2 regions of the Paenibacillus sp. TAB_01 genome follow, and region 2 is predicted to be linked to the other one. Evidence: riboswitches for the same ligand, from Rfam matches in the RefSeq annotation. Region 2 holds a riboswitch; the other holds the start of a gene.
What was found. Region 2 has a riboswitch for cyclic di-AMP ahead of ACHHV8_RS03710 (C40 family peptidase). Riboswitches for the same ligand answer to the same signal wherever they lie in the genome.
Positions count from the first base shown of each region.

Region 1: another riboswitch for cyclic di-AMP. It lies ahead of ACHHV8_RS04765 (TrkH family potassium uptake protein); the one in region 2 lies ahead of ACHHV8_RS03710 (C40 family peptidase).

Region 1 covers NZ_JBIFNP010000001.1:961,240-977,619, forward strand. The annotation lists gene ACHHV8_RS04725 (replication initiation and membrane attachment family protein) at 1-462, shown strand, start outside; gene ACHHV8_RS04730 (hypothetical protein) at 395-652, shown strand; partial or broken gene dnaI (primosomal protein DnaI) at 764-1,721, shown strand; gene ACHHV8_RS04740 (IS1182 family transposase) at 1,984-3,435, opposite strand; gene ACHHV8_RS04745 (YqzM family protein) at 3,583-3,729, opposite strand; gene trxA (thioredoxin) at 3,992-4,309, shown strand; partial or broken gene uvrC (excinuclease ABC subunit UvrC) at 4,450-6,511, shown strand; gene ACHHV8_RS04760 (CPBP family intramembrane glutamic endopeptidase) at 6,554-8,209, opposite strand; cyclic di-AMP (ydaO/yuaA leader) riboswitch at 8,449-8,594, shown strand; gene ACHHV8_RS04765 (TrkH family potassium uptake protein) at 8,658-10,013, shown strand; gene ACHHV8_RS04770 (potassium channel family protein) at 10,027-10,689, shown strand; gene ACHHV8_RS04775 (cation:proton antiporter) at 10,750-11,982, shown strand; gene ACHHV8_RS04780 (LysR family transcriptional regulator) at 11,984-12,883, opposite strand; gene ACHHV8_RS04785 (succinate dehydrogenase cytochrome b558 subunit) at 13,155-13,805, shown strand; partial or broken gene sdhA (succinate dehydrogenase flavoprotein subunit) at 13,822-15,580, shown strand; gene sdhB (succinate dehydrogenase iron-sulfur subunit) at 15,583-16,350, shown strand.
Region 2 covers NZ_JBIFNP010000001.1:744,206-760,585, reverse strand. The annotation lists gene dagF (2-dehydro-3-deoxy-phosphogluconate aldolase) at 1-82, opposite strand, end outside; gene ACHHV8_RS03725 (DgaE family pyridoxal phosphate-dependent ammonia lyase) at 84-1,196, opposite strand; gene ACHHV8_RS03720 (amidohydrolase/deacetylase family metallohydrolase) at 1,174-2,274, opposite strand; gene ACHHV8_RS03715 (DUF4127 family protein) at 2,443-4,002, opposite strand; gene ACHHV8_RS03710 (C40 family peptidase) at 4,209-5,051, opposite strand; cyclic di-AMP (ydaO/yuaA leader) riboswitch at 5,055-5,208, opposite strand; gene ACHHV8_RS03705 (DUF441 domain-containing protein) at 5,281-5,730, opposite strand; gene ACHHV8_RS03700 (aldo/keto reductase) at 5,963-6,943, shown strand; gene ACHHV8_RS03695 (NAD-dependent epimerase/dehydratase family protein) at 7,112-7,981, shown strand; gene ACHHV8_RS03690 (nickel pincer cofactor-dependent isomerase, group 22) at 8,106-9,383, opposite strand; gene ACHHV8_RS03685 (hypothetical protein) at 9,535-10,062, opposite strand; gene ACHHV8_RS03680 (hypothetical protein) at 10,095-11,663, opposite strand; gene ACHHV8_RS03675 (aldo-keto reductase family protein) at 11,717-12,163, opposite strand; gene ACHHV8_RS03670 (aldo/keto reductase) at 12,153-12,587, opposite strand; gene ACHHV8_RS03665 (Gfo/Idh/MocA family protein) at 12,610-13,587, opposite strand; gene ACHHV8_RS03660 (amidohydrolase family protein) at 13,584-14,576, opposite strand; gene ACHHV8_RS03655 (response regulator transcription factor) at 14,592-15,758, opposite strand; gene ACHHV8_RS03650 (sensor histidine kinase) at 15,860-16,380, opposite strand, start outside.

The DNA of each region.
Region 1 (16,380 bases), 220 kb from region 2:
CTGGTGTTCCGCCAGGATAAGAAGCGCAGCGAGGAACGGGCGAGATACCGCTCCAAGGTGGAGCAGGAAGCCGCAGGAAAAGGTGCCGCCGGGGCTGATGAGCCGGCAGAGGAAAAGTCCGTCGAGATGGAGTACTACCTTGAGGTGCCGGATATTTTCCAAGGAGAATGCAATCAGCATCAATACAACTATATTTTGCGCAATGAGCCTTACATGTACCTGCTGGAAAAGATTTTTTCCAAAGGGACGGTACCGGACGGCTTGCTGGATACGCTCGCCAAGGTGGACTTGAATTACGGCTTGAGCGAGGAAGTCATTAATGTACTTATCCATTTTTTATATATGAATAAGCGCTCGTGGTCCGAAGGCGTCCATCGAGTTCAGCGTGACGGATATGCTGGCCAAGCAGGTCGGCACCTACGAGCAGGCGGTGCAGTATATCCGCGAGCAGACGAAGTATAAGGAAAGCAAGACTCCGGCGCGCAACAGCCGCGGGACGTCGGCGGCCGGCACGCGCGGCAGCGGAACCAGGGGCAAGCAGCAGAAGCCGGTGCTGCCGATCGTCGAGGACAAGCCTGCAGCGAATGCGCGCAGTGCGGAGGAACGCGAAGCGATGCGGCGCAGAGCGCAGCTGCTGGACGGCAAAGTATAACTTCTCCAGAGACAGCCACGACTTAAATAAAGTTAAAGACTTGCGTGCGATAGAGCCGGAAGGGGCAGAGCCGCGTTCGCGGCCCCATCACCCGGAAAGGAGTGAATTTGAATGGAATCACTCGGCGATGTGTTAAAATCGATTCCGAATCATAAATACCGGCAGCAGGCGGAGGAACGGGTCAAGCAAATTATGGCCGATCCGCTCGTACGGAAGCTGCAGGATAAATACCCGATGCTGGATGAATATACGATGCGGATCAATATGAACCGGCTGTACCAGTACGTTACCGAGTACCGCAGCTGTTCGAACTGCCCGGGGCTCGACCGCTGTCCGAATGATTTTACAGGGCATTATACGATGATTACGGTCGAAGAGGAGAACGGCAGAGTCTCGCTGTACGATCAGAAGGTTTCCTGTAAAAAGTTTATCGCCCAGCAGACGCAGGAGGCGGTACGCGGACGCATCCGCAGCTTTTATGTCGATGAACGGGCCTTGTCCCAGGGCTATTCCTCTATGGAGATTTTCGATAAAGACCCGGAACCGGGAGGAAGCGGTGAACCGGCTGATCCGGTACATTTTGCAAACGAAGGAAGAGGGGCTGCAGAAAACCGGGCTGTATTTGGCAGGCAGCTTCGGCACCGGCAAAACGTTCCTGATGTGCTATTTGCTACATGAGCTCGCAAAGAGCGGATACACCGGCGCTATCGTATATATGCCGGATTTTGCGGAAGACCTGAAGGCGATGTTCCAGGACCCGATGCAGCTGAAGGAAACCATTGACGCTTTGAAGGATACGGATTTGCTCGTATTTGACGATATCGGCGCGGAGAACCTGAATCCATGGCTTCGGGATCATGTCATGGGTTCGATTCTCAATTACCGGATGAACCGGAAGCCGACGTTTTTCACCTCCAATCACGATCTGAACGCGTTGGAGCAGCATTTCAGCTTTACAAGCAAGGATGGAGACGAGGAGTTCAAAGGAAGACGGATTATGGACCGCATCCGCCCGTTCGTGGAAACGATCTTGGTGAACGGGTATAACAAACGGGGCGGCCAGCGATAGATGGGAATGAAAATAAAGCCCGGTCCTTTACCTGTATGGGAGAGGATCGGGCTTCTATTTTTGGCGGTCACGCTTACGCTCGGGGCGCTGCACCGTTCCACTCCATGCTGATCTCGTAAAAAAAGTCCTCCCCGTTACCAAACGAGGCCACTGAAGAACTTACGTTTTTTCGGTGAGTCCAGGCGTTAGGCGAAAAAAATGCGGCACCTGTTCCGATTTTCTCGGAGGGTACCGCATTTTTCATAGGGCTTTACGCTATTTTTTAGTCAGCCAGTTTCAATATCCGCTTTAAGTTTACTGCGAATATGGCCATAGCTCCTTGTATCTGCATGCCTAACAGACCCGAGGACGTGGCTACGTCGTACCCGTGCCGGTGCTTAAGTTCGCTGTTTTTGGCCTCGATCTTGTACCGTTCTTTCGCCTTCTCTTTGAAATACTCCGTTTCCTGGAATGCCATCTGCTCGGCGTGCTCCCCGGATTTAATGCTCACCGAGTACGTTTTACTTTTAGAGCCCTCCTTGTAGCATCCTTCTTTGAAGGGGCATCGTTTGCATAGCTCCACATCGAAATAGTAAGTGTCCTTTTGGTTTTTGCTGATTCCCTTTTTTCCTGTCCGCGCTTTCCGAATCGCCATATGGCCTGCCTTGCATACATACATGCCTGCATCTTTATTGAATTCGAATTCATCTTCCTTTTTGCGCATACCCTGGGTGATTTGTGGGTTAAGCCGGGAGACGAGTTCAATCTGATTTTCCTTGCTGTATGCGATGTTTTCTTTTTCCGAATAGGCCATATCGCCAATTACCGTCTTTACATCCATGCCCGCAGCCTTGCTTTTCTCGATGAGCGATTGCAACTGCTTGCCATCGTTCTTCTCTCCGGTCGTTACAATTGCCGCCGTAATGATTCGTTCCTCACTCATGGCAATATGCGTCTTATAGCCAAAAAACGAGGAATCTGCACTCTTGTGGCCGACGCGCGCATCCTGATCTTGCGAGATGCGCAGTTGTTCTATGTCATCCTCGACGGTCTCTTTTAGCAGATTCAACGGTTCTGTAATCTTAGGCAGTTGGGCGATACCAAGCCCGGTTTCGGTAACCTCGATGAGCTTCTGGCAATAGTCGATCTCGGCCTCGAGCGTATCCACGGCGTTCTTGGCAGGTAGCTTCCCCTTCAGCGATTCGTCGATAGAGTAGATGGCTTTTCGCAATTTGCGGGAACGGTCCTGTAAAATCTCCCTCGGTGATTTCTGGTTATAACGGGCTTTTGTATGCGTCGCGTCCACGATGATGGAGGTGCTCGTTAAAATCCCTTGCGCAGTAGCTAGTTCAACTGTCTTGCCGATGAGCAGATCCAGCAGATCCATGTTTTTTAACCGCAACTTGCGGAACTTCGTAAGGGAGCTCGGGTCGATGACGGCTTCTTCCGGAGCCATCTGAAGGAAGTATTTAAAAGACATATCGTACCGGGAGCGCTCGACCAGATCCACGTCCGACACCTCGAAAATAGCTTTCAGAAGCAGATATTTAAACATCCGCAACGGATCGATGGCGTTACGGCCGTTGTCCAAACAGTAGTTAGCTTTCAATTCGTCGTAGACGAAGGAGAAGTCAACCAGCTCATTTATCTGGCGTAGCATGTTGTCTTTCGGCACGATGAGGTCATATAGCGCTGTGTATGGGCTTAATGCAAAAGAAAGTTGAGGCTGGAACATGGTCTTCACCCTTCCGACGTATTACTTTAAAGTATACAAGAAAAAAGGCACAGCGCCCTCAAAATATTGAGAGTCTGTACCTTTTCATTAACGGACTTTTTCAGTGGCCTCTTACCAAACGGGGAAGACCTTAGTCGCCGGTTAAGCTTAGCGCATCATAACTTGAATGACCGTTGCGATGATGCCAATGAGAAACAGCACGCCGAAGAATACGCCAAAGCCTGTAGTCACGTCCTGGAAGTCATTAGTCGGCTCTTCCATTACGTGCAGTTCGGGATGTTTCGGATCGTTCATGGGATTACCCTCCTTGAGCAAATCGACATCGTTTGCCTAATTCTAGTTATGCTTAGTATAACCAACTTTCAAGATAAATGTAAAGAATGCGAAAGTGACAATTATGCGACTTTTGGAAATTTGGCGGTGATTGTGTGTCCGTAGCCGTCATGGCAGAAGTGGAAACGATTCGCCAGCCCCGGAAGCGGTTGAAAATAGGGTGCATTGTGGTATACTTTACATGTTGACAACATTTTTTTCGGAGTGGAAGGAGAATAAGCATATGGCAATCGTAAATGTATCTGACCAATCTTTCAAAAGCGACGTTGAAGGATCCGGTACGGTTCTTGTTGATTTCTGGGCTCCATGGTGCGGACCTTGCAAAATGATCGCGCCTATACTTGAAGAGCTGGACAAAGAGTTGGGGGACAGTGTGAAAATTGCAAAAGTCAATGTGGATGACAATCCGGAATCCGCAGCGCGCTTTGGCGTCATGAGTATCCCGACATTGATCGTATTCAAAGACGGTCAACCGGTGGATAAAATCGTAGGCTTCCAATCCAAGGATGCGCTGAAAGGCGTTATTACACGCAACCAATAATTAGCGGTTGGATGAATTAAGATGAGAAAAAGCTCTTTTTCTGCTATGCTGAGAAAGAGCTTTTTTTTGTATCCTTAAGCGGCTGAAGCCGTATAGATACACGGGCGCGCTCCGGATTAAAGGGAGAGGGGAGCCGCGTCATGGATGCTGAAGCAAGAAAGGGGAGAAATCAGGTGCCGATCCAAGACGACGAAGAACGGAAACGGACCGCGGAGGCCATCCGCAACAAGCTGGCGCTTTTACCGGAGCAGCCGGGCTGCTACCTGATGAAGAATAAAGAAGGTACGATCATTTACGTGGGCAAGGCGAAGGTGCTGCGCAACCGCGTGCGCTCTTATTTTACAGGGAGCCATAACGCGAAGACGCAGGCGCTGGTGCATGAAATTGCCGACTTTGAATATATTGTGACCGCCAGCAATGTCGAGGCGTTGATTCTCGAATGCAATCTGATCAAAAAATACCATCCGCGGTATAACGTGCTGCTGAAGGATGACAAGACGTTTCCTTATATCAAAATCACCCACGAAGCGCACCCGCGGCTCGAGGTTACGCGGAAGGTGTTTAAGGATAAGGGGAAATATTTCGGCCCTTATCCGAACTCGTTCGCCGCTCAGCAGACGAAGAAGCTGCTGGACCGCCTGTACCCGCTGCGCAAATGCCGGACGCTGCCCGACCGCGTCTGTCTGTATTATCACCTCGGTCAATGCGTAGCGCCCTGTGAGTACGAGGTGGAGCAGGAGACGTACGACAAGATGGTGTCGGAAATTTCCCGGTTTCTTAACGGCGGTCACGACGAGATCAAGCAGGATTTGACGCGCAAAATGCACGAAGCGGCGGAGGAGCTGAACTTTGAGCGGGCGAAGGAGCTGCGCGACCAAATCGTTCATATCGACGCCGTGATGGAGAAGCAGAAAATTACGACGACGGAAGCCGTCGACCGCGATATTTTCGGCTATGCCGTCGATAAGGGCTGGATGTGCGTGCAGATTCTGTACATGCGCCAGGGCAAGCTGATCGAGCGCCACGCCTCGATGTTCCCTTATTACGGCGAGGAGTATGAGGACTTCGTCTCCTTCGTTACGCAGTATTACAGCGACAACCCTGCGCTGCCGAAGGAAGTGTTCCTGCCTGCGGAAACGGTCGGCAGGGAAACGGCGGCAGCCAAAGAGCCGGTGAAGCGCGTCATTACGCAGGAAACGATCGCGGCGCTGGATCAAGCCTCTGCCGAAGAAGCCGCCGGACGCGGCGATGCGGAAGGAACGGAGCTCGATGCGGTCAAGGCGGACGTGAAGGAAGCGCTGGAAGGCTGGCTGAAGGTGAAGGTGCACATTCCGCGCCGCGGCCTGAAGAAGAATATGGTCGACATGGCGGGAGACAATGCCCGTGTCGGGCTGGAAGAGAAGTTCCGCTTGATCGAGCGGGATGAGCAGCGCTCTGTCAAGGCGGTGGAGAATCTCGGCGAGTGGCTAGGCATGGGGATGATCCGCCGGATCGAAGCGTTCGATAACTCGAACATTCAAGGGTCGGATCCGGTATCCGCGATGGTCGTATTCACGGACGGCAAGCCGAACCGGAAGGAGTACCGGAAGTTCAAGATCCTGGACCGTTCAAGGGCCGGACGACTACGAAACGATGCGGGAGGTTGTCCGCCGCCGGTACGAGCGGGTGCTGAAGGAGCAGCTGCCGCTGCCGGATCTGGTTGTCATCGACGGAGGAAAGGGGCAGATTTCCGCGGCGATCGATGTGCTCGAGAACGAGCTGGGCCTGTACATTCCCGTATGCGGCCTGGTGAAGGATGCGAAGCATAGAACGGCCCAGCTGATGATGGGCGATCCGCCGGAGGTCGTGCCGCTGCCCCGCGACAGCCAGGAGTTTTATCTGCTGCAGCGAATCCAGGACGAGGTGCACCGGTTCGCGATTACGTTCCACAGGGAGACCCGGGCCAAGTCGATGGTCGTCTCCCAGCTGGACGCCATTCCGGGCATCGGAGAGAAGCGCCGGAAAGCGCTGCTGAAGCATTTCGGCTCCCTGAAGAAAATCAAAGAGGCCGGAATCGAGGATTTCCGGCCTGTCGGGATCGGGGAGAAGCTGGCGGCGCAAATTCTCCAGGCATTGAACGGCGATGACGCCGCGCAAGCCGGGGAGATAGGCGAAGCTGGGGGGAACGAAACCCATACGGCGGCGGCGGATCCGATTGTTTAAGACGGAAGCCGGCGCCGCGGACAGCGGGCCGTATGTAATCGATTATTCCAGACGAGGGCGCGTAACAAGCCTTCGTCTTTTTGTTTTGCCGTGAACCCAGGCAATCAGCCAGCCGGCCAGTCCGGGAAAGATAATATAGAAGCCGCCCATCAGGCTGTGCGTCCAGTCACCCAAGTCCATTAATGAAAATCCCATCAGAATACTGTCCATGGAGGCATGGGCGAACAGCACGGTCATAAAGCCGTATTTCAGAAAGGCATAACCGAAAATAAGTCCGATGACGGTAACCTCGACAAAACGGGTGTAAACCGGGTAGATCGGGTACTGCGTATGGCTGAGCGCCCAGATCATGCTGGGGATCAGCACGGCTATAAACCGGCTGCGTACGAGCTTCATAAAGAAGGGGATACCGAACAGTCTGTATACCGATTCCTCCGAGATGGCGGCCGCCCAGGCCATGAGCGGGAAAAAGGCGGGATATACCATATTGAGTACGGAGTCCGACGGATCGTTCACCGCCCACACGTCAAACCAGTGCTCCGCCCCGAAAAACAGCGTCTGCTGTACGCCGAGGATGAACAGGCAGAGCAAGTATCCCTGAATGACCGCGCTGCGCAGCTGTCCGCCGAAGGAGGGCTCGTGCCATAGCGGCCAGGGACTCCAGCCTTTGCGCAGCCACAGCTGCCTGCCGGCAAGCAGGGCAAAGTAGACGCTGACCGCCATGAGGCCGATCAGGATGTTCAAGAACCAGAGATTGAACATTGCCTCCAGCTGGGAGGGGCCGTTCGAGTGCGCGGTGCGCAAGGCCGGCACCATATTGAAGTTATTGGCGATGTAGATCGCCAAAAATAGGGCGGTGAGCAGCAGACCGCGCCGAAAGGTGATTTCTTTGCGGAAGCGGAACACGATGTAGAAGGAGGCCAGCGCCATGATGAGCGACAGCAGCAGGCTGATGCGCGTCATCGTTGCCGCGTTCTTGTCCTGCGCTTCCTGCCATGCCAGGAACGAGGCGGGAATGGCAAAGCTCGCGTGAAAGGCGGCCGCCGAGCCGTTTCTGACGGTGACCGCAAGCTGCAGCTTGGCCTCCCCGATGGCCAGGGATTTGCTTTGATAAACGAAGCGGCTGCTGTCCGCAGCGGCGGAGCCGCTTGGGTGACGCTGCGGGTCCGGTTCGATCCGCTCCCAATCCTTCAGCGTGTAGCCGCGGGATCTCAAGGTCTGCTCGGCAATCAGCTGCGGATCGGCTGGACCTGCAGCCGCTGCGGGCTGTTGGATGCTCCGGGGGATGTAGCTTTCCCAGCCGAGGATGCTCAAGTCGGTAAAATTGACATCAATGTAATAAGTCGTTTTTGACGTATTGTCGTTCACTTCCACTTCATAATAATCAAGCGGATAAGCCCCGAATCTTTGCGCATACGTCCCGGCCAGATCTTCCTTCTGCAAATAGCCGCTGCGGTCGGCATCGGATTGGTACAGGGTGCTGACACGATAATCGGACGACAAAGGAAAGGTTTGGCGGATGAATCGCAGCGCCTGCTGTGCGGCCTGTTCTTTGCTTACCGCAGGGCGATCCTGGAGGGCTTCCAGCCCCGCATCGTTCGATTGAGGGAGGGAGGAGACCAGAACGACGGCCAGATAGAGCACAATCCCGATAACGGCCAGCGGCAGCAGGGGAGATCTTGCGGTCGATTTTATCATAATAGGCTCCTTTGCTTGAGATGGACATGGGGTGAATCTTTATATTGTATTCTGTAAACTTAGCACACATGACATTAGGAAATCCAATGAATCCGAGAGCATAGGCGGGAAAAACGATGAAAAGCGAAGCGGCGGGATTGCCAGTCTTCCCGCAGGCGGACTTATAATCCGATTATCCCCGGATTTCGGCGTACAGCGGCTTTGTGCTTCCTCGTAAAGGGGATTATAATTCATATCAATTGAATACAAAGCCGAATTTCTTTTGAAAACGGGGGAACCATTTATTACAAGGGGTGAATTCGATTCTATCGTCAAGATGGAATTGATAGGGTACCTGTGAATCCGAATCCGTCAGCTAACCTCGTAGGCTTTAAGCAGGAACCTATCATACGGCATTGGGTTTCCAGTGTCTTTTTTTGTGCTCTGAACTTGGATTTTGAGGTGAACCATGAAACTATCGCTGAAAAAAATTGAGCTGACGCCGCCGCAAATTTTAGTCATCGGGTTCGCGGCCATTATTTTGGCAGGCTCGGCACTGCTATCCTTGCCCATCGCCTCGGCGACAGGAAAGCCGCTTTCTTTCCTGAACGCCTTCTTCACGGCAACCTCCGCTACCTGTGTAACCGGGCTCGTGGTTGTCGATACGGGGACGAGCTTTACGCTCTTTGGGCAAATTGTCATCATCCTGCTGATTCAAGTGGGAGGCTTGGGCTTCATGACGATGGGCACGCTGTTTGCTTTTGCCTTGAAAAAACGAATTTCGCTGAGGGAAAGGCTCGTACTTCAGGAAGCGATGAATCAAGGGAGCATGGAGGGCATTGTCCGGCTGATCCGTAAGGTGATCCAATATTCGCTGACGATCGAAGCGGCAGGGGCGCTCATTTTCTCAATTCGCTGGTCATTTGACCTGGGTCAGGCGAAGGGGATCTACTACGGTATTTGGCATGCGGTCTCCTTCTTCAACAATGCCGGATTCGATCTCTTCGGCCCGGTCACGGGGAAATTCAGCAGCTTGACCGCCTATGCAGACGATCCGGTCATCAATATCGTTTCCATGGGGCTCATCATTCTGGGAGGTCTCGGATTCGTCGTCATTTCGGATCTGCTCGATTACAGGAAAAGCAGAAGAAGGCTGTCGCTGCATTCCAAGGTCGTGCTGAGTGCGACCGGCATTCTCATAGCCGTCGGGGCCGTAGTCATCTTCGTCTTCGAGTTTACGAACGCCAAAACACTCGGCACCTTGAGCTGGCAGGGGAAAATATGGGCTGCGCTGTTTCAGTCGGTTACACCGAGAACGGCGGGGGCCAATACGATTGATTTGGCCGGCATGCGGCAGGCCACTCAGTTTTTTATGATCCTGCTTATGTTTATCGGAGCATCGCCCGGTTCTACGGGCGGAGGGATTAAGACGACGACATTTACAACGCTGATAGGTGCAATGATCGCAATGATCCGGGGGAAAGAGGATATCGTGCTGTTTCACTTCCGTCTTGGCAAAGACCGGATTTTAAAGGCCATTACCCTCACGATGATTGCTTTATTTCTCGTTATTTTCGTCGCAATGGTGCTCTCGACGACCGAGGAGCATCCGTTTCTGATGATTTTGTTCGAAGTCACCTCAGCTTTCGGTACGGTCGGTTTAACAATGGGATTAACGACCGATTTGACCGATTTCGGGAAAATTATGATTGCGCTTATGATGTTTGCCGGGCGGCTGGGGCCAATGACACTGGCTTATGCCTTAGGGCCGAAAACGGAAAAGGAATTATACAGATACCCGGAAGGGAAAATTACAATCGGATAGGGGAACATTCGAAATGAAACGTGGGCAGTACGCGGTAATTGGTTTAGGGAGATTCGGATCCAGCTTGGCGGAAGAGCTCGTCAATCTGGGCTACGAGGTGCTCGGGATCGATAAGGACGAGGAATCGGTCGATGAGATGAGCGAGGTGCTGACCCATGTGGTTGTAGCGGACGCAACGGATGAAGAGGTGCTGCGCTCGCTTGGCATCCGCAATTTCGATTGCGCGATCGTGGCGATAGGAGACGATATTCAATCCAGCATCATGGCCGCCATTTTGCTGAAGGATATGGGCGTGAAGACGGTGGTGACCAAGGCGCTGTCGGAGCTGCACGGCAAGGTGCTGCAGAAGATCGGAGTCGACCGGGTGATTTTCCCGGAGCGGGATATGGGGATTCGGGTCGCCCATCAGCTGGCTTCTCCGAATTTGCTCGATTATATCGAGCTGTCGAACGATTACACGATCGTCGAGCTCTCCGTTCCCAAACGGCTGTCGGGACGTACGCTGAAGGAGCTGGACCCGAGAGCGAAGTACGGCTGCAGCGTCGTTGCCATTAATAAGAAGAAAGGGGTTATTATTGCCCCCACGGCGACCGATACGCTTGATGAGCAGGACGTGATGGTCATCATTGGAACGAATGAGCAGATTGAAACGTTTGAGAACGAAGTGATAGGGTAATAGATAAAGCAGGGCACCCGTCTTTGAGCGGGTGTGAAATGTGAAACGGAGTATGCGGTCATGAACAGTCAAGTGGGAGAAATGATTCACCACGTTATCTTTTTATTAATCTTTATACTGGGTCTCGGCATGCTGTCCGGTAAAGCGGCCAGCTGGCTGAAGCTTCCGGATGTCGCTTTGTTTCTGGCGGCCGGGATGATCATGGGACAAGGGCTTCATCTGGTCACGGAAACAAGCAGCTCGTTCACGAATCAGTTCATTCTTACTATCGGTTCGGCGCTGATTTTGTTCGACGGCGGAAGAAATATTCGGCTGTCAGGGTTGAAAAGGGTATGGCTGACGCTGACGCTGCTCAGCATTCCCGGCGTTCTGATCACATGTGCGGTTGTGGCGGCTGCGGCGCATTGGCTGCTCGGCATTCCGGTCTTGCACGCCGTGCTGCTCGGTGCGATCATTTCGTCTACCGATCCCGCGACGCTGATTCCGGTCTTCAAGCAGATCCGGATTCGGACGAAGGTGCGGGAAACGGTTGAAAGCGAGTCCGCGTTCAACGATGCGACAGGCTCCATCCTGACGTTTACGGTGCTGGCTCTTGTAACGGGAGGGCAGACCTTCTCGCTGTCGGCAAGCCTGCTGCAATTTGCGGCGACCGCGTTAGGCGGCATTGCCGTGGGGGCCATCCTGGGCCTTGTTCTGGCGTTTATTACGGGACACTTGAGGCTGGGATGGCTGCGGGATTATACGACGATCGCCTTGGTCGTGACCGCGCTGGGCGCCTATTGGTTCGGGGAAACGCTGCACGTCAGCGGTTTTATGGCGACGTTTACCGCCGGGCTGATTTGGGGAAATGCCGACCTGTTCAAGCTGAATCTGAACGACAAGCATCAGGAGATGCTGCATTTCAGCGAGAATATAACGGTGATCATGCGGATGCTTATTTTCATCCTGCTGGGCAGCCAGGTCAATTTTGCAGTCATTTACGCGAATTTATGGCCAAGCCTGGCCGTTATTGCCATCTTTATGCTCATCGCGCGTCCGCTGACCGTGCTGGCCTGTACGCTCCCCGACCGGAGGGCCGGCTGGAAGCGGAACGAGATTCTCTTCATGTTCTGGGTCCGCGAGACCGGGGTCATCCCGGCCGCTTTATCCGGGATGGTGGCGGGGCTCGGCGTCAAATATGCGGACGTGATCGCTTCGGTCACGTTCCTTGCGGTGCTGCTGACGATTCTGCTGCAGGCGGGAACGACGGCCTATGTCGCAAGGAAGCTCGGTATTGAGGAGAAAAACGGCTAGTTTAGTCCTCCAGCCGGTTAAAATATTGTCTGGCCTTCTCGATAAACCGCTGGGCGGACGGATGATGGACGGCCTCCTCGGTAAACAGCAGGGAGGTCGTTCTTGTCGTCTGCTCCAGCGCGGGGATAAAGCGGATGAACAGCTCGTTATCCTTCATTAAACTGCGGCGCAGATAAGATTCCGGCAGCAGGGTAGCCGTGTGGCAGGTGGAGACGAGACGGATAATGGCTTCGAACGAATCAATCTCCATTTTGACGTCAGGATGGATGTTGTAGCGGTGAAACAATTCATCCATTAAAATGCGGTACCAGGTCCCGCGCGAAAAAAGAATCATCGGAAGCTCCTGAAGATCGTCAATTTCGAGCGACGCCTTATCGATTAAAGGATGCCCGAGCGGCAGCACGAGACAGAGGTGGTCGTCGAACAGCGGGATGCACTTCAAGCCGGGGTGTTCGATCTTGGAGGCGACCAGCCCGATGTCTACTTTTCGTTCTTTGACCATGGGAACGATTTCATGCGTTTTGCCTGTAACAGCCTTTATATCGATTTTCGGGTAATCCTTGGTATAGATGGTAATCAAATCGGGAAGCGTGGATTGTAGAGTCGTTAGGCTGGCCCCGATAATGATACTGGCCGGCTTGCTGTCCGACTTGAATTCCTCAAGCTGGCGGAACAGCTTTCTTTCCGAATGGCGCTGCTCCAGCGCATATTCGTACAATATTTGGCCGGCGCGGGTAATTTCCAGACGTTTGCCCCTGCGCAGAAACAAATCGACGCCGAGCTCTTCCTCCAGGCGCATGATTTTACGGGACAGTGCGGGCTGGGAAATGTTGAGCGCCTGCGAGGCTTTATTCAAGCTCTCCAATTCGACGACGCTCGCGAAAATATCTAGGTGTTCCAGCATGAAAATCCCTGCTTTCATCTATATATGCAAATTATGAATAAGCGATTATAAAAAAACAGCACTTCCATTATAAGCGATAAAGGAGTACGATGTACATGTCACCTACTGTTCACATTTTTTGTCCCTGTCTGCATAAAAATATGTCGATTCATGGAAAATAGGCGTAACGAATCATGTTGACGCTTGTTTCTTGCGGGAGTACAATGAAAAATGGTTTTGACCGACATGTGAACAAAGCTACATATTGCTGAGGGGGGAAAGGATTTCAATGTTTCGTAATTCGTATTTTTCACGCAAGCTGCATTCATTGCTTGGTGTCATTCCGGTCGGTTTCTTTCTGATCGAGCACCTGCTGACGAACTATTCGGCTACGAAAGGCCCGGAGAAGTTCATGGAGCATGTGAATTGGCTGCACGACTTGCCGCTGATGCTTCTGCTTGAGATCGTGGGCATCTGGCTGCCGCTGCTGTATCACGCGGTATACGGGCTCTACGTAGCTTACACGGCGCGCAATAATGTTTCCAACTATGGTTATTTCCGTAACCAAATGTTTTTCCTGCAAAGGGTAACGGGCGTGATTACCTTCTTGTTTATCGCGTTCCACTTTTTTCAAACACGGCTTCAAATCACGTTTGGGCTGCCGCAGGAAGAGATCGGCGTACAGATGCACAGTATTGCTTCGAACGGGTTGTTCTTCGTTCTGTACTGTATTGGCATTGTGTCCGCCGTATTCCATTTCAGCAATGGAATGTGGTCTTTCCTCGTAAGCTGGGGTGTGACCATCGGTCCGCGGGCACAACGTGTATCCACTGTTATCTGGATGGCCGTATTCGTTGTTATGTCCATCATGTTTATCATGTCTTTGAGCGCGTTTGTCGATCCGCAATTCCAGAACGTGCCACTGAACGCGAAAGGTTAAGGAGGAGTGAACTACAATGGCTAATTCAAAAGTAATCGTAGTCGGTGGAGGTTTGGCCGGATTAATGGCTACCATTAAAGCCGCTGAAGCCGGGGTTCACGTTGACCTGTTCTCGCTGGTTCCTGTGAAACGTTCCCACTCGGTCTGTGCGCAGGGGGGAATTAACGGAGCGGTAAACACGAAAGGCGAAGGCGACTCCACTTGGGAGCACTTTGACGATACCGTGTACGGGGGCGACTTCCTGGCTAACCAGCCGCCGGTTAAAGCAATGTGCGATGCTGCGCCGGGTATTATCCACTTGATGGACCGGATGGGCGTTATGTTTAACCGTACGCCGGAAGGCTTGCTCGATTTCCGTCGCTTTGGCGGTACGCAGTATCACCGGACGGCATTTGCAGGGGCAACGACAGGCCAGCAGCTGTTGTATGCGCTGGACGAGCAGGTTCGCCGCTGGGAAACGGCCGGCTTGGTAACAAAGTATGAGCATTACGAATTTATGGGCGCAGTCATCGACGACGATGGCGTATGCCGCGGCGTGAGCGCGCAAAGTCTGCGCAGCATGGAGATTCAAACCTTTGCAGCGGACGCAGTCATTCTGGCTACAGGCGGCCCTGGCATTATTTTCGGTAAAACGACGAACTCTGTCATCAATACAGGTACGGCGGCTTCTGCGGTTTATCAGCAGGGCGTGAAATATGCGAACGGCGAAATGATTCAGATTCACCCGACAGCGATTCCGGGCGACGACAAGCTTCGCTTGATGTCCGAATCCGCACGCGGTGAAGGCGGCCGGATCTGGACTTATAAAGACGGTAAGCCATGGTACTTCCTCGAAGAAAAATATCCGGCATACGGGAACCTCGTTCCGCGCGATATCGCAACCCGCGAAATCTTCTCGGTGTGCGTTGACCAAAAGCTGGGGATTAACGGCGAGAACATGGTATACCTGGATCTTTCCCACAAGGATCCGAAAGAATTGGACGTTAAACTGGGCGGGATCATCGAGATCTATGAGAAGTTCATGGGCGACGATCCGCGCAAAATCCCGATGAAAATTTTCCCGGCCGTTCACTATTCGATGGGCGGTATGTGGGTTGACTTTAACCAAATGACGAACATTCCGGGCTTGTTTGCCTGTGGCGAGTGCGAATACCAGTACCATGGTGCGAACCGTCTTGGCGCCAACTCCCTGCTGTCTGCGATTTATGGCGGTATGGTTACAGGTCCGAAAGCGATCGAATATATCAAAGGCTTGAGCAAGCATGCGGAAGACGTTTCTTCGACCGTGTACGACCGCGAGAAGAAGAAGCAAACCGACAAATACGAAAGCCTGCTGAAAATGGACGGCAAAGAAAATGCCTACGTCCTGCATAAAGAGCTTGGTGAGTGGATGACGAACAACATGACGGTCGTTCGTTACAACAAAAAGCTGGAAGAAACGATCGGCAAAATCAATGAGCTGAAAGAACGTTACCGTAACATCAATATGACGGATACGGCGCGTTGGAACAACCAAGGCGTAGCGTTCACACGTCAATTGTGGAACATGCTGGAGCTGTCCCATGTTATGACTTTGGGCGCTCTGCTGCGTAACGAAAGCCGCGGTGCACACTATAAGCCGGAATTCCCTGAGCGTGATGATGATAACTTCCTGAAAACGACGAAAGCGACTTGGACGCCGGACGGAACCTACTATCGAGTGGGAAGACGTGGACACCTCGTTGATTGAACCGCGTAAACGCGACTACTCGCAAAGCAAGAAGGGAGGACATTAATCATGGCTGAAACGACTACTGCCGCCGGCAAAAAGGTTAAGTTTATCGTGACCCGTCAGGATTCGCCTGAAAGCAAGCCTTATACGGAAGAGTTCGAAGTACCGTACCGCCCGAACATGAACGTCATCAGCGCGTTGATGGAGGTACAGCGGAACCCGGTCAATGCCAACGGCAAAGAGACGACGCCGGTATGCTGGGAATCCAACTGCCTCGAGGAAGTATGCGGAGCCTGTTCGATGGTAATCAACGGCAAACCGCGCCAGGCTTGCTCGGCGCTTGTCGATAAGCTGGAGCAGCCGGTGCGCATTGCTCCGATGAGCACATTCCCTGTTGTGCGTGACTTGGTCATCAACCGCGAGCGGATGTTTAATGCGCTGAAACGCGTTAAAGCATGGATTCCGATCGACGGAACGTATGATCTGGGGCCGGGACCGCGGATGGCGGAATCCAAGCGTCAATGGGCGTATGAGCTGTCCAAATGTATGACTTGCGGCGTCTGCCTGGAGTCCTGCCCGAACGTGAACGACAAAACGACGTTTATCGGACCGGCAGCGGTATCCCAAGTCCGCTTGTTCAATGCTCACCCGACAGGGGAGATGAACGCGGAAGAGCGTCTGGAAGCATTGATGGAGGACGGCGGCATCGAGGGCTGCGGCAACTCGCAGAACTGCGTGCGTTCCTGCCCTAAAGGTATTCCGTTGACGACATCGATCGCTGCGATGAATAAAGATACAACCAAGCACTTGTTCAAAAAATGGCTGGGCATGTAAGCCGGCCTGCACACCTCCTGAGAAGGCATG
Region 2 (16,380 bases):
CCTCCTTGGCGTTATCTATGCTGCTCGCCAGCACGTTTAGCGCGACGCGCTGCTTATACAATCGTTTTGCGATAGTGGACATATTATGCGTTCCCTCCATTGGTCACTAATTCACGCACCCTCGATGCGATAACTTCCATATCATTGCCCTGCAGCGGTCTTGGGTCGATATCGAAAAATCCCTGTTTCACGCCGTAATCCCGCGTATATACGGCAATTTCGCCTTCCTGCAGCCCCTTCACGACTTCCTTGGCGGTCGTTCCGGAGACGGACGGATCAATGGCGATCCGGGCGCGGAAAATTGCGCGTCCCGCTTCATCCTGCACGATCGTCACGCGGACGCCCGGCAGCTCGTCAAGCGGCATAAGCGCCTGCAGCGATGCCTTCTCCTGCTCGCTTTTATCTTCTTTGACGCCGTATTCATCCAACGCCTGCAGCAGGCCGAATGTCGTCTCCTTGCCGACCTTCATCGCCCGTCCGATGCCGTGAAGCTGTACTTTAACCCATTCGATATATTGACGTTTGCCGCCGACGATACCTGAGGTCGGTCCTTCGATCGCCTTGGAGCCGCTGTAAATGGCAAGGTCCGAATATTTAACGTACTTCTGGATATCCTCCTCGGCCGCCGCATCCACGATAAGCGGAACACCGCTGCGCTGGGCAACCTCCCAGGCTTCCTCTACGGAGATCATGTTTTTCTGCACCGTGTGGTGGGATTTGACGTACAGAATCGCGGCGGTTTTGTCCGTAATCGCGTCCTTGATATGCTCCGCCTTGCCTTCGTTCGCGTAGCCGACCTCCACCAGCCTGCCTCCGCCCAGATACACCATCGTCTCCACCGGCGCGCCATACTGTACGTTGTGCCCTTTGAGAATGATGATTTCATTCTTGGCAATTTCGTCCTGGTGCAGACGCTCGCTTCTGCGGCGGCTTCCCTGGGTGACGATCCCCGCCACGCAAAGAGCAATGCCGCTGGAGGCCGAGTTGACCACAAGCGCCGCCTCGGAGCCCAGAATGCGGGCTATGTAATCGCCGGCCTTATCGACCAGATCCGCAATCTCGACATAGCTCTGACCGCCATGCTTCATAGCCTCCATCACCGTGTCCGTCGGGGCGGAAACCCCAAGAATACTCATGCGTCCGCTGGCATTAATTACACGCTTCAATCCATATTTAGCATTCAAAGAATTCGCCATTGACTACCGCTCCCTTGGTTTCAATTGTGCATTCCGCAATTCTCTCGTCGCCTTCGGAATCGACAAGCGCCGTCGGCTCGCTGCTCAGCGTAAACAAAGTTAGATTCGCCGGATCTCCCGCCTGAATCCGTCCCAGCTCCGGCTTGCCCAGCCAGTCCGCCGCATGCGTCGTCACGCCGGCGATCACCTCGGCAAGCGGATAGCCCAAATACAAAAACTTCGTCAGCACCCGGGCCATACTGAACACCGGACCGTTGATCCGGTTACCGCGGTAAATATCCGTGCTGATCGTATCGAAACGGATGCCGTGCCGCTTTGCCGCTTCCGCTACATTGAACGAAAAGCTGGCTGTCCCATGGCCTACATCCAAATGAACACCCCGCGCAACGGCGTCGGTCAACACCGCAAGCGGCTTGCCTTCGGCATCGAACAGATTGTTGGCCTTCCCGTTGAGATAATGCGTGATAATATCGCCCCGCTCCAAAAGCGGGATCACCTCGCGGATATCCGGCGGTCCCGAGCCGATATGAACCATCAGCGGCAGCCCGGTCTCAAGCGAAAGCGCCCGCGCCCGGCGAAGCGGCTCGATGCCGCTGTCGCGGACGACGCTCTTGCTGATGCGGGCCTTCAGGCCGACAATCAGGTCCGGGTATGCGCGGACCGCCTGCACGGCCTTCTGCGCGTCGATCCACTGCATATCGGACAGCTCATCGATACGCTGCAGGCCGATATGCGAAATATTCAGGAAGGCGAGCACATTCGTCTTCGCCTTGGCCCGGCTGGCCGCCAATTCGCCGATGCGGTCGGCCCCGCAGCTGCCCGCGTCCACTATGGTCGTCACGCCCTGCTTGACACCGATCTCGTCGATCTCATCGCCGTACGGATCAAGGGCCGGAACGGCATGCACATGCAGATCGATCCAGCCGCTGGAGACATAAGCTCCGGCACCCTCCCATACCCGGGTGCCGCTTCCCTGGCCTGCGGCAGCCACCTCGGCGATCCTGCCGTTCTGAATGACGATATCGACAGGCTCTTCCGATATAAGCTTGAGATTGCGCAGTACTAATCGTTCTTCCATGTCCATTCACCTTCTTCTGTACAAGCCGATTGATTATAACATTATAATGTTTAAGATAGCACACAACCGTACTGAAGTAAACAAACATTATAATGTTTAAACCTTGGCATTTTATTTTTCCAGCGACACCTGCTCATCCCGGTCTCTTCTTCTTCTTTCAATGCAGCCTTAGGCCCGATCGATCGACAGCTCGAAGCCGATTTCAAACATCCGGGTCCACGGAAAGTGAAGGCTGCGCAGCTCAACCGTGCCCTCCTGGATATCCGCTAAATACTGCGCCGTATACCGGTTCATTTTGGCTGCAAGAATCGTCTGCACTTCGTTAAGGCAATGCCCGATGCTGTAATAGCTTGCTTGAAGACCCGGCAGGTCGTGAGCCAGCATATCCTGACGGACGATCGATTGATAGATGAAATCCTCGACAATGCGGTGATAGTAAAATTTGCGGCTTTCCCCTATCCTCCATGAATTCCGCTCGCTGTCCGGCTGCTCCAAATAATAGGAAATAATAATGAAATGCGAAATGACGGTGCCAAGCGTATTGCCCGATGTATTCCAGCCGGCATAAGCCGTCAGCCGATCCACTAAGCCCTGCTGCTTCAGCAGATTCATCAGCACCAGATCGCCTCCGTTACAGACGGCCACATCGCCCAGGGCCACCCGTTTGCCTTTGCGCAGATACGACTGCATGGAAGCGAGGAATTCTCTGTAATGAATTTCCGAGAAATAAGTCCGGTGCCGGTCGCGGAATGGGATTTGCTCGGCCATATCCGATTGGTCAACGGCAGGGGAGTTCACCATTAATACAAGCGCCGTCTCGCTGGAGTTATCCGCCATGACGGCTCCTGCTGCGGTCAAGTGCGACTTAATGCTCTCATTCAGGCTGCGGTCTTCATATTTCGGCTTGATGGAGGGGCCTTTAGTCGAGGAATAGCGTACGTAAATTTCCGGCTTATACTGCTTCAGCTCGCAAAAAACGTTCGCCAGCATCGTACAGCCGATCTCGTCCGCACCCGGATATATCATCACCCGGTCCAGAAGATTCAGCTCCTGCACCTTGCAGATCAGCTGCTGCTGCTCTCTCGGGGAAAATCCGTACTGGGAGTTGTCGTCGAGCGGAATAATCAAGTTATCGATCAGGCCTTGCCCGGCCCATTCCACTACAGCATGGTTGACCTGCTGATTGATCCTCCTGCGCGAGATAAAATCGTTCAAATATTTATCCGGAATCAGCTGCTTCAGTTGAGAGAGCTCCTGACGCTCCTGTTCGGTCAGGCGGTCCCTCTCGGATTTATCGATCAAATAACTGTACCGGAATATTTGTCCGCCGTGGAACTTGTAATAATCGGGCTCTTCTTCATCCTTATTGTTATTCGGCACCCGCATAATCAAATTAAACGCATGGATTTTGAGGCTTGGATTGGACAGTTTAACGGCTTGCAGAACGGAAATGCGCTCCAGGCACTCCTCCAGGGCCAAATCATGAAGCCGCGAAGGAACGATGCCGCCATAGACCAGCAAATCGATGGAAACGATGAGATAATCGGCATCGCGGGCCGCTTCCAGCAGCCAGCTTCTTACCTTAGCGGTATGTGCAGGTTTCTTTTTGCTGCCCAGCAGGCTTCGGTCCGGTACGATGACCTGCAGGTCGGTTATGCGGGCCAGCTGCTGCGGGAATAAGTAATTGCACGGCCTCTCATCCAGAGGCAGATAGACGACTTTTGCCATTGTACTCTCTCCTTTGGTCCATGGGCTTCAGACTGCTGCGACAGCCAAAAACCGGTCATGATCAGTCCATTATAGCTCCCCCTTTCTGCGAAAAATATCCTGTATAGTTATGAAAATATCCAAAATATTATGAAGCCGGCCGGGCTTAGATAACAAAAAAGACAGACCGCAAAAGCAGTCTGCCTGTTCAGGTGGTATCACTTCAATTAAATGCTTCTGGCGCCTATGTATCCGGTGCCCCAATAAGAACTGAAAAGAGAATCGATCTGCACGCCCCGCGATGTTGTCGCCGAGATGAATTGGCCGCTTCCGATATAAATTCCGACATGGGACGTGCCGCTTTTTTTAAAGAAGACCAAATCTCCCGGATTCGGGTAGGCTACAGCCACCCCTGCACTGTCAAACATCCCCATCGACGTGCGAGGTAATTCAATTCCCCGATTTTGGGTAAATACATAACGTACGAACCCTGAGCAATCAAATCCAGCCGGAGTGGTGCCTCCCCAAGAATAAGGAACGCCGATGTAACCTTTGGCGAAAGTGATCAGCGTATCCTGCTTCTTGGGCTTGTACCAAGCCGGAGCATGGTATTTTCCGTCTGCATCGACAATGGCGATCTGGTTCTCTTCATCCCACTGCACTTTGCTTCCGAGCGTTTCGGAGACGAACCGGAGCGGTACATAGACGCTTCCTTGATCCATACCGATCATGGAGCCTACATCGACCTGCTTTCCGTTGACCGATACAAACGAATCTCCCGTTTTCAGCTCCAAGGTTTGGTCTCCCTTTTTCATCGAGACACGGACCTCTCTGCCGTCCTTCGACCAGCTGATGCTATAACCGAGCGCCTCCATCAGCGGACGAAACGGTACTTGAAGCTGGGAAGAGCGGTCCACAACAGGCTGTCCTTCGGAAAACTGGACAAGCTTGTCATTAACCTGAACCTTGACTCCTTCATTCGCTGCCGCCGCATGGGCGTCAACAGAAGAAAAGAGCGCGCACGAAAGAACGGCGCATGAAAAAACAAACGTCTTGGCAAATAACTTCAAAGCTTAATTCCTCCTATGAGCCTCCGAGGTTAGTTGACGGGTTAGGGAAGAGGTTTTCCCTTATTCGCGAGCCTGTGAAAGCAGGCGCATATTCACCCCAAGTAAAGATGTCCCCCGTACAAGCACTTGTGCTGTGCTGATTCGGCATTTTTGTGCTAAGCGTATACCACCTACAATATATTCGTTCCCCTTACCGCGTATCGGTGGGTAAGACTATCCTATGTTCCCATCATTTTCCGAGAAACAACGATAAAATACCGGCGGCGATCAGCGGACCTACGGGAACGCCTTTCAGAAAAGCCACGCCCAGAATCGTACCCAGCAAAAGTCCGGTCACGATCGTCGGCTGATTGGTCATCAACAGAGCGCCGCGCCCGCCCAAATAAGCTACCAGCACACCGACCGCTACCGCGAGAAGAGACTTCCAATGAAAGAATGATTCATACAGCGTCTGAACGGTAATTTTGCCACTGGCCAGCGGTGCCATAATTCCGATGGTCAATACGATAATGCCGATAGTTAAGCCGTACCTCTCGATCCAAGGAAACGCCTGGTGTAAATTCATGACACGCAGCAGCAGCAGAAAGACGACCGCAACCGTAATCGAATTATTGCTGCTTAATATACCGAGTGCCGCAAAAATCAATAGGACGACGGAAGGCATATCTATCTGGGGCATAAGAACTCCTTTGTGCGTGTTTTCGACAACATTATCCATTTTACACGAATCTAACTGGAAAATATAGAGGCATAAAGTCCGCTTTTGTCATGAAACCTGCCTTACTTACAGGTAACTTAATTTCCCTTCCCCGCCTATCTCACCTATTTTTGCGTACTGTTAAAATAAGACAAGGCACGGTATGATGGAAAATGTCAGTACCGCATCATTCAAAAATAAGGAGGTATTTATCATGGAATACACTTATTTGGGACGTTCCGGCTTGAAGGTCAGTAAGCTTTGCTTGGGAACTATGAATTTCGGTGTCGATACGGATGAAAAAGAAGCCTATCGCATTATGGACGCCGCGCTGGACGCCGGGGTCAACTTTTTTGATACGGCTAATGTGTACGGCGGCGTGGGCGCCCGGGGCAAAACCGAGGAAATTATCGGACGCTGGTTCGCCCAAGGCGGCGGACGGCGCGAGAAGGTCGTGCTGGCTACCAAAGTATTCGGCGATATGGAGGACGCGAACGATGGGCCTAACGCGGGCAGAGGGCTGTCCTCTTATAAAATCCGCCGGCATCTGGACGCTTCTTTAAAGCGCCTCCAAACCGATCACATCGAGCTGTACCAGATGCACCACGTCGACCGGAATGTCGCCTGGGAAGAGCTGTGGGAAGCGTTCCGGGTACATATATATCAAGGCAAAATCGGCTATGTCGGCGCAAGCAATTTTGCCGGCCGGGATTTGGTGAAAGCGCAGTATGAAGCCAAAAACCGCCACTTCCTCGGGCTCGTCTCCGAGCAGCACAAATACAGCCTGCTGTGCAGGTGGCCTGAGCTGGAAGTGCTGCCGGCGGCAGAGGAGTTCGGCATCGGCGTCATCGCGTGGAGCCCGCTTGACGGCGGCTTGCTCGGAGGCAACGCGCTGAACCCGGCAGCAGGCTCCCGCAGCGTCCGCAACCAGGCGCGTGCAGAGCAGCGCCGCGGGCAGCTGGAAGCGTTCAGCAAGCTGTGCAAGGAGCTCGGCGAGAGCGAAGCCAATGTAGCCTTGGCGTGGACGCTGGTTCATCCGGCGATGACGGCTCCGATCATCGGGCCGCGCACGCTGGAGCAGTTCCAGGATACGCTGCGCGTCGTGGACATTCAGCTCGACGGCGACACGCTGCAGCGTCTGGACGAGATCTTCCCCGGACCTGGCGGCGATGCGCCTAAAGCGTACGCCTGGTAATCCGTTCTTTTCTGTTAGGAAACCAAAGCCCGCATGATAGGCATGGCTAATGCCGGGAGAGCAGCGGTTCTCTCCCGGTTCATTTCATGTTCAAGCTTCAAAGCTTGGCCGTTATGGCGGCAGCAGCCGTATTCTTATATCCAGTTACTTTATTTTAGGAGGAACAGCATGAGCAAGCAGCGCATTATCATTACCGGCGGCAGCGGCAAAGCCGGCCGTTGGATCGTTAAACATTTTCTAGATCAAGGGTATGACGTGATCAATCTGGACGTGAAGGCCCCCGAGGAGCCGCTTTGTCAGACTATCATTACGGATTTGAACGATTTGGGACAAGTGCATAACGCACTGGCCCCGTTCTCTTCCAGAAACCGCCAGCAAGCGGTGGGCATCGTACATTTTGCCGCCATTCCGCAAGCCTATACGCACCCGAACGACATCTGCTTCCGCAACAACGTCATGAGCACGTACAACATTCTGGAAGCGGCGGCCAACCTGAATATCGGCAAGGTCGTGCTGGCTTCCAGCGAATCGTCGTACGGCATCTGCTTTGCAAGCGAGTTCTTCGAGCCGAAGTACTTGCCTGTCGACGAAGCGCACCCGCAGCTGCCTGAAGACAGCTACGGCTTATCCAAGGTGGTCAACGAAGTGACCGCCGAGGCATTCCATCGCCGTACCGGCATGCAGGTGATCAGCTTCCGTCTCGGCAATATTTTGGTGCCGGAGACGTACGCAGGCGTGAAGGAAAGCTTCAGCCAGCCTGAGAAGCGCCAACGCATCTTGTGGTCTTACATCGATGCGCGCGATGTCGCCACCGCCTGCCGTCTGGCTATCGAGAAGGACGGGCTCGGCGCGCAGCCGCTCATTATCGCAGCTGATGACAGCTCCTCCGATCTCCCAACGCAGGAGCTGGTGAACACGTACCTCCCCGGCGTTAAGGACATCCGCATACCGCTGGAAGGCCGCAGATCGCTCATCTCCAACGCGAAGGCGAAGGAGCTGCTCGGCTGGGAGCCGCAAATTAAAATTATGGAGCAGTAATTATAAGAAGGAGGGGCTTTGGCCTCGCCTATCGGATAAATAGCCTGTTACAAACAATCAAGCCGCCTGGGTTATCCCTCAGGCGGCTTGATTGCTTTGTAATAAGCTGAAAGTGAAAGTCGTCTCATACCGCTGCATGAGCAAAATCCGTCTTGGCCAAATAGCCGTCGGCATCAAAGCTCATTTCCTCGGCCTGACCGATGATCTCCACGTTTGGCAGGCCGGCGATTTCCGGCAGCAGCGACTCGGATACATATAAATATTCGAGCTGCAGCGTATTCGGAATGCGGACGATTCTTGCCTGCTCTTCCGGCGTCCCCCAAGTGGCGCGAAGCGCGCCGGTCAGCGCCTCTTTATCCGAAGGCATAATAATAGGAATCATAGCGCGGTGAAGAAAGGTGCTCGTGACCACATTCTCGTTCATCGACTGCAGATCAATCTTGTCGAACAGCCGCTTGGTCGTCAGATCGGCCAAGCCGATACCGAGCGCGTTCCCGTGCGACGCTTCGCTCAGATCGCTTGCAATAATATATTTGATGCGCGGGCTCTGCGGTTCCTCGATACCAAGAATACGGATCCGGCCGATAATGTTCGTATCCATTCCCGTACCGCTGTAATTTTTGCCGATTTCATCTACCAGGAGAACATCAATATCCTCTACCGGCAGCTTCGGAAACAGCGTCGCCGACCACTGCAGCAGCTCCGCTTCCCTCTGCTGAATCATGGACGCGGGAACCGCTTCAATCAGTGCGGTCTGCTCGAAAGCATTCTCGACGATCGCCAATCCGCAGAGAACGTTGACTTGCTGCAAGACGATCTTCGCCACCTCCGGCATCATATCGCGTATGCCTTGAACGCCGTAGGTATGAACCAATAACGCCTGCTTATGCTTGCCCAGCCCGATCGCAGCCATCTTCATTAATCCGCTTTCAATGGAAATCGGGGATTTGAAGTCGGTGTGCAGCTTGATCCGCCCTACCAGAATGACCGCATCGGCCTCGTAAGCATGCTTATCCACATGAACGGGCATGCCGTCCGGCGTTTGACCGATGCGGACTACCTCCATGGACGATAAAATTGGGGCTTCGCAGTACTCCTCGGTGACTCCCAGGCTGTGCAGCACCTCGAGCTGCCCTTCGGCGGTAGCGCCCCCGTGACTGCCCATAGCCGGCACGATAAACGGAGCCGCCCCCATCTGCTTCAATACGCGAACCGCGGAACGGAGAATCAGCGCAATGTTTGCAATGCCTCTGCTGCCAGCCGTCAAGGCCACCCGCGTGCCCGGCGTGATGCTCCGGCCAATGCCGATCCCTCCGAGCTGCTCTGCAACCGCCGCCTCGATATTCTCGACGCGGGGACCTGAAAAATGCTGACGTACTTTAATCATTTTCGGAAATGACATGAAAAGGAACAGCCTCCTCTGCGAACCCATCCGGATAGTTTGTGGGATGTTTTGCCACTTATTCTCAGTATACCTCATAAACGGCGAAACCGCTTTATTTCTCTCGCGGGCAACAAGCGGTTTCAACGGTAAATTTGAAAGCGGTGTTCCTTTAAAGTGCAGCTTCTAGATAGACGGCAGCATATTCTTCAAGACTAGGGATGCGCAGCGTCAGCCAGAGCTGGCCTCCCGCTGATTTGGAATTCACACACTCGATCTGCGAGCTGCCGTACAGCACCCGGAATGACGTCAGCTGGCGGAAGGGCAGCTGTATCTCCGCTTCGATCCCGGAGACCGGAATCGTTTGAAGCACCGGCCGCCGCGGCGCCGATGTGGTGTTCACGGCATGCAGCACATATTTCCCCGCCTCTCTGCTTTGGTTCAGGCTGAAATGCACGCTGACCGGCGCGTTCGTGTTTATCGTATAATTCCCTTCCAGCAGATGATCCAGCGCATTGCCAAGCAGCTCGCTGAAATCGTTATGGCCGTGAAGCCATACGTTGCGGTCGGCTGCATATGGAAAAAATACGGATTGCCCCTTGCCAAACCGGTTTAGCACCACAGTCGGATAATCCGTTTCGTAGCTTCGCAGCCATGATTTCTCCGGCGGCTGTGGGTAGATTTGCGGTACGTAGGTCACTGGCGCTTCAGCTGTCTCTGCCGTTGTCCGCACTAGGTACTGCGGACCCAGCTGGCAAGCATCGCCGTATCCTCAAAACCGCGGGTGAGCGGATGGGCACCCTTGATGTACTGATAGCCATACAGCGAGTTATCCCTGACCGTCCCGGTAAAGCTGCAGCCGAATACGTCCCCCAATGCGAAATCGGAGCGCGGCGTGCCGTCCGGATGGAGGAGCGAGCTTTGATGAGTCGCAAGCACTCGCCCTCCTGCGCGGACATACTCACGAATCAGCTCCACTTCTTCATCCGACAGGCACGCGGCATTGGCCAGCACAAGCGCCCTGGCTTGCAGCAGCGTCGCCAAACATAGTTTGTCATCGGTTAGCAGACGGTATTGGATGTGCCGGTCTGTTAAGACCTGCTCCAAACCCATCAGATGAGTCAAGTAGGCATCACGGCTCCGGTCGGGGTTACCCAACGCGGCGTTGGTGGCGCGCGAGTATAGAACGTTCACATCAGCCAGCGGCTCCTGGCCGGTCAGCAGCTCCTCATGCTTCTCCATAAACCCATAGATATCGGCGCATAACAGCGCGTTCCTCCGGTCATAGGTACGGCCCGGATGCTGTCCGTTAAATAAGCAGTTCCAGAACGAGCCCCCTGCGCCGATTGCTTCCCACATCCATAGCCGCGTTTCCTGACGGGCGGAGGAGATGTAGCGCAGCTGGTTATCCGTTCCCATGTGCCCGAACAGCATAACCGGGGTTTTATCCGGCGCAAGGCTTTTCAAAAATTTGATCAGGGTGGAAGAACCGTTCATCGGCTCGTGATTCGCTGTAAACAAAGGAGTAACCAGGAAATCAAAATGGTCTTTAATGGTATAGAGATCGTGGCCGATCGATTTCAGACGGTCATGATAAAGACCGAAGATCTCCGCTGCAAAGGCTTTATCCGCGCCGTACTTCTTGACAACGGCCCGGCAGTCCCGCAGATGCTCCATAACGCAGTCTACCTTCCACTGCCGGTATTCGTCGTACCGGCTGTCCAAAAACTGGCCCCCGCGCGGCAATTCTTTGCCGATATCCCGCCGGTATCGGTCGGCACAGCTTTTGCAGTAGCAGATGCCTTCCTGGGTATATGAATTTTCCCAGATGCCGTCGATATCATAATGCTCGAACAGATAGTCGATAAATTTGTACGCGTGTTCATTACGGTACGTGCTTTGGTAGCAAGGCTGAAAAATCGCAGCGTGAAGCGGGTTATCGCGAATTTTAGGGTCGCCGTATTCGTCTACACTGAACCAGTCAGGACGCAGTTCGTATATTTTTTTTTCAACACCCCGAAAGTCGACGCGTACGACTACCTTGATGCCCCGCTCGTGGCATGCGTCCGTCAGGTCCCTGAGCAGATCCTCTTGAGTCATAAACGGATTCGGGTTGGCCGTCACCAAGTCATGCCGGAAGAAATCCACGATCCCACCCCCATTGATGACAATGCAATTGGCATGGATCTGCTCCATGTATTCCACGACGGAGCTTGCGTCGTAATCGACGACATCAGGCTCGCGCAGCACAGTTTGCAGGATGCGAAGCTGTTTTTGGTACCATTGTTTCGGCTCAGACATAGGGAATCTCCTCCGGTTTCAAATGGAATGATGAAATACAAGCACCGCCAATATCAAATATAGCGTTCATGAATCTCATTGAGATCAACGCGTCCGTCAAGATCCTCGCAGATCGCGACATTTTTGCGTACGATATCGGCGTCTCGCATACCCATCAGGGCAACGTCGACATATGGATTAGACAGCACGAATTGAATAAGAGCCGGAGTATAGTCGAAGGTGTTCGCCGGATTTACCTTTTGAATCCAACGCTGGAAGGTGCCGGAGGTCGGTGTACGCATCGTCGCGATGCCAAGTCCGGCCCGATCCGCTTCGAGCAAGCTTCCGAAAGGGCGGCTTGGCTCATAGCCGTGCTGGAATATAAAATTGTAGCAAATTTGCATAACGTCGAACTTACCGCTCCGAATAAAACGATACACCGCATCATTGTTGTCCTCACTCGTAAACCCGACATATTTAACAAGCCCCTCCTCCTTCAGACGCAGCATGTCATCGGCCATGCCCCCGGTTCCGGAGAATGTCGTCGGCCTGAGCGGGTGTGTACGAATTCCCATGGATCTGCAGCAGTTCGATACGGTCGCGCCGGAGACGCTTCAAGCTCAGCTCGACCGACTCCCGCAGCCGGCCGCGTTCGTTGTAGCCCGCCTTGGTCGCGACGAACAGCGGGTGCGCACCGCTTGTCTTGACTCCATCGAGCGCCGATCCGAGAAGCTCTTCACTCTCGCCGCTGCCGTAGCCGGGGGCGGTATCGTAATAGTTAATGCCCGAATCGAGCGCCGTTTCGATCGATTCGATTATTTTTCTGCGGTCGTTCGGATTCGACGGATCAAATGTGTGCAGATAGTTCTTCAGCCCGGCTGCAGCCCCGCCGTAACCGATACGGCTGACGATTTCTCCTGTATTGCCCAATGTTGTGTATTCCATAGCGGTGACCTCCTGACAAATTTTAGAATAGATGGCGGATTTGATCGGTCAACTGCATAACGCGCACCGCCTTGTCAAAGCCGGACTCCGGTTTCCAACCCGCGGCTGCCGCTTCAATAAAATGACGCAGCTCGGCCTCATAGCCATAATACGAATAGTCCGGGCGGATACCATGATTGATGTTCCAGACTAGCGCATCTCCAGAGTCTGCAAGAACCGTTTCACCTGTATGTTCTCTCGGTTCTCCCGGCCGGTTGTACTCCAGCCGCTTGAGATTGTCGACGATTACGTTGCGTTCGTTGCCAATCAGCTCGACCCTCTCCACGGGAAAGGTGCTGTGCTGAAACGACGCGGATTGAATGTTGCCTACCGTGCCCGTTTCACAGACAAAGGTCACGTTGATCCCGACCTTACGATCAGTAACCTTGATTTTCTCCGCATGGGTAATCGTAACTCCGCCAAGCAAATATTCAGCCAAATCCAGATGATGAATGACATGGTTAAAGTAAAAATAATCCTCGGACGGGTAAGCCCCCGCGTGATATTTGGCCTGGTACAGCAGCACCCCGCCAAATTCCCGACGCGAGATAATCTCCTTCGCCATACGGTAAGCCGTCGCATAGCGCCGGTTGAAGCCAACCATGACGGAGAGCCCGGTACGGTGTTGAAGCTCCTTCAGCTCCTCGGCTTGCTGTGCATTCAGGCAGGGCGTCTTCTCGACAAATACGTGCTTGCCGGTCAACAGCCCCAGCTTGCATGCCTCATAATGAACATCGGCAGGAGCGGCGCAGATCAGAATATCCACACCCGATTCGGCAATGAGCCGGCGATAATCGGTGTAGGTCTGTACTGCTCCGTAGAACCGGGCGAATCTGGACAGCCGCCCTTCGTCTATATCACATGCCGCCTCAAGAGTAACGGGCAGCTCCTTCATCCGGTCCCATAGAAATTTATACATATGATTGCCGCATCCAATGACCCCAGCCCTCAGCGTTCTCATCGTCTCTTCTCCCCTCTTTCCTGTAAGACACGTACCAGAAAAGCCTGAAGCGGCTGTCCCTCCTGAAATTCCGCAGATCCGTTAAACTCATCCCACAGCATCTCGTAGACCGTACCCGGCAGCTCCAATGAACCATTTGGAAGCAGCGGCACCGTACGGCTTTTGTCGAACTTCTCCGCGATCCAGGCAGGAATAACGACAGACTCCTGCGCAGGCGGAGACGGATCGAAAAAGAGTCTCTGGGCATTGCCCAAAAGAAACGCATGTCTCTCCGGCTGCTTCAACTGCGGCAGCAGCGCGTCGATCCAATGGCGGACATCGGCAAGCGTCTCGCCGCGCCAGAATAAGACAGGGTACTCACTGCCCCACATCATTCGTTCCCAGCCGACCGTCTCCGCCAGATGGTTCACCCACGGAAGGAAGTCCCTGTGCGGGTAAGGCTCCCGGCTGCCAAGTCCGCCGTGTCGGGACAGGATGGGGTAAAATTTCGGATGGCTGAGAAGCTCCTTCGCGCTGCCCTGCTGAAGCCGCTCCACGGCCCCGGCATCCCGATTAAGAAAATGAGGAGCTGCCGCCCGGGCTGCCGGATATTGATTCAGCCAGGCAACAATGCGGCTGGCGAGAACCTCTGTCAGATTCCCTCCGGTTACAAACAGCCAGCGTCCCTCTTGCCCTAGGAGGTCAAGTATTGCGGGATTGTCCAGCACCTCGGACGGCTCCATGCGAAGCCCCAATACACCGGCGCGCAGCTGCAGCCCGGTCAGTTCCAGCCGTTCCTGTTCATTGTCTCCGAACGGGATACCGATCCCCCGATGGCGGCCGGAATGAACGCGCAGGGCATCGAACAAAGTTGCCAAATCCGGTACCTTGGGTCCGAGCACCAGAACGGACTTCTCTATCCCTCCGAGTCGCATGGACGCTTCCATGTGGGCCAGGCTGCCGAAGCGCGGCAACCCGATATGCGCATAAGCATCGATACAGCTTTCCATCTTCAACCCCCTCCCTCATTTCCAATACTGCTTGCGGTATTCTGTAGGCGTCGCCTTAAATTGCTTATTGAACAGACGGTTAAACTGGCGATAGTTTTGATACCCGACACGCTCGATAATTTCCTGAACAGGCAGCTTCGATTCACGCAGCAGCTTGGCCGCCTCCTCCAACCGGATGAAGCCCAAATATTCGCTGAATCGGACACCGGTCCGCTTATGAAACAGTTCACTGAGATAACTTGAATTCAGATGCACCAGTTTGGCCACCGTCTGCAGATTCAAGTTATCGGAATAATGTCTGCTCATATGATCCATAGCCCGTTTAATCGGACATTCCAGCCAATTGACCTTGTTATAATCCATTGTTTGCGCGTAAGCTACCTGCACATTTTCGATTCCTTTCAAAATCGAACTGGAGCTGATGCTCAGCTCGATTTTGCCATAGCTGCGGATCACCTGCCGGATGTTCTCAATCAATTCAAGCACCTGCTTCGTCAGCAGCTGTGTGCTTGAATTGCCCAGAAGGATGATAACCGGTACATGATCTTGATCCAGCAGAGTAACGCCGCTGCCGAATTTGTGAATATGCTCGGCAATAACCTGTCGGCAGAACAGCACGAACAATTCTTTGTCCTTCGGCGTCTTGATCCGGTCTGTCATAGAGGCAGGCTGAAGCTCCATCCGGTACATCAGAAAAAACTGGCTATGGAAATCCACATCGTAATAGCTCAAAATCTTTTCCTGGCGCGGCTCCAAATGAAGACTGCCTTGCATTAACTGCAGCATCGTCTGCTCCAGCAGATACGTTCTCGATTCGCTGCTGAACTTCTCCATTTTTTCTTCTTCCTGCCGTGGGGCCGTCCGGACTTCCTTCCTGTCCTCTATCCCCTTCAGCAATTTCACCAATTCCGAACGGTTCACCGGCTTCAGCAAATAATCGTTCACTCGCAGGCGAAGCGCACGCTGAACAAAATGAAATTCATTAAATCCGCTCAGCACAATAAACTCCGTTTGCAGCCCGCCCGCGCAGACCTGCTCAATCATCTGCAGCCCGCTCATGCCGCTCATGCATACGTCGACGATAACCGCATCCGGACTCTCGGATTGAATCAACTGCAAGCCGCTCTCCGCATTCTCCGCCATCCCGACAACGGTTAGATCCTTCGCACAGCCTCTCAACAATACTTTTCAATCCGCTGCGAATAAGCGGCTCATCATCGATGATTACCAGTTTGTACATCGTTTCACCCCGGTTATTCAAGCTGTTTGGCAGAGCTCGCAGGTTACGCGGGCAGAACGGGCAGTGTAATTTGAACTGTCGTTCCTTCCCCTTCCATGGAGCAAATCCGAAGCCCGTACCGTCCCCCGTGATATAAATGTATTCGGTCCAGTACATTCCGCAGACCGATAGATTCAGGATGCTCCACGCTGAGATGCTCCAATATTACCCTCATTCGGGATTCGGATATACCCCGGCCATCATCGGTAACATAGAGACGAAAGCGTCCCTCCTCAAGCGCACCGTCAATCCGAATGGTCTGCTTACCCAGCTCGCAATCCAGGCCGTGGAGGATTGCATTTTCGACAATAGGCTGCAAAATAAACTTATTGCAGCGAAGCTCCAGGACTTCATCGGGTACTTTAATGGATACCTGCAGGCTGTTCTTATGAAAAATCTGCTGAATGCTGAGGTAGCTTTGGACATAACGTATTTCGTCCCCCACCGTCCCGTAATCATTTCGGTGAAGCGACAGCCGCAGCAGCTCGCCCACGGAAGAAATCATATCTCCGATTTCATGAACCC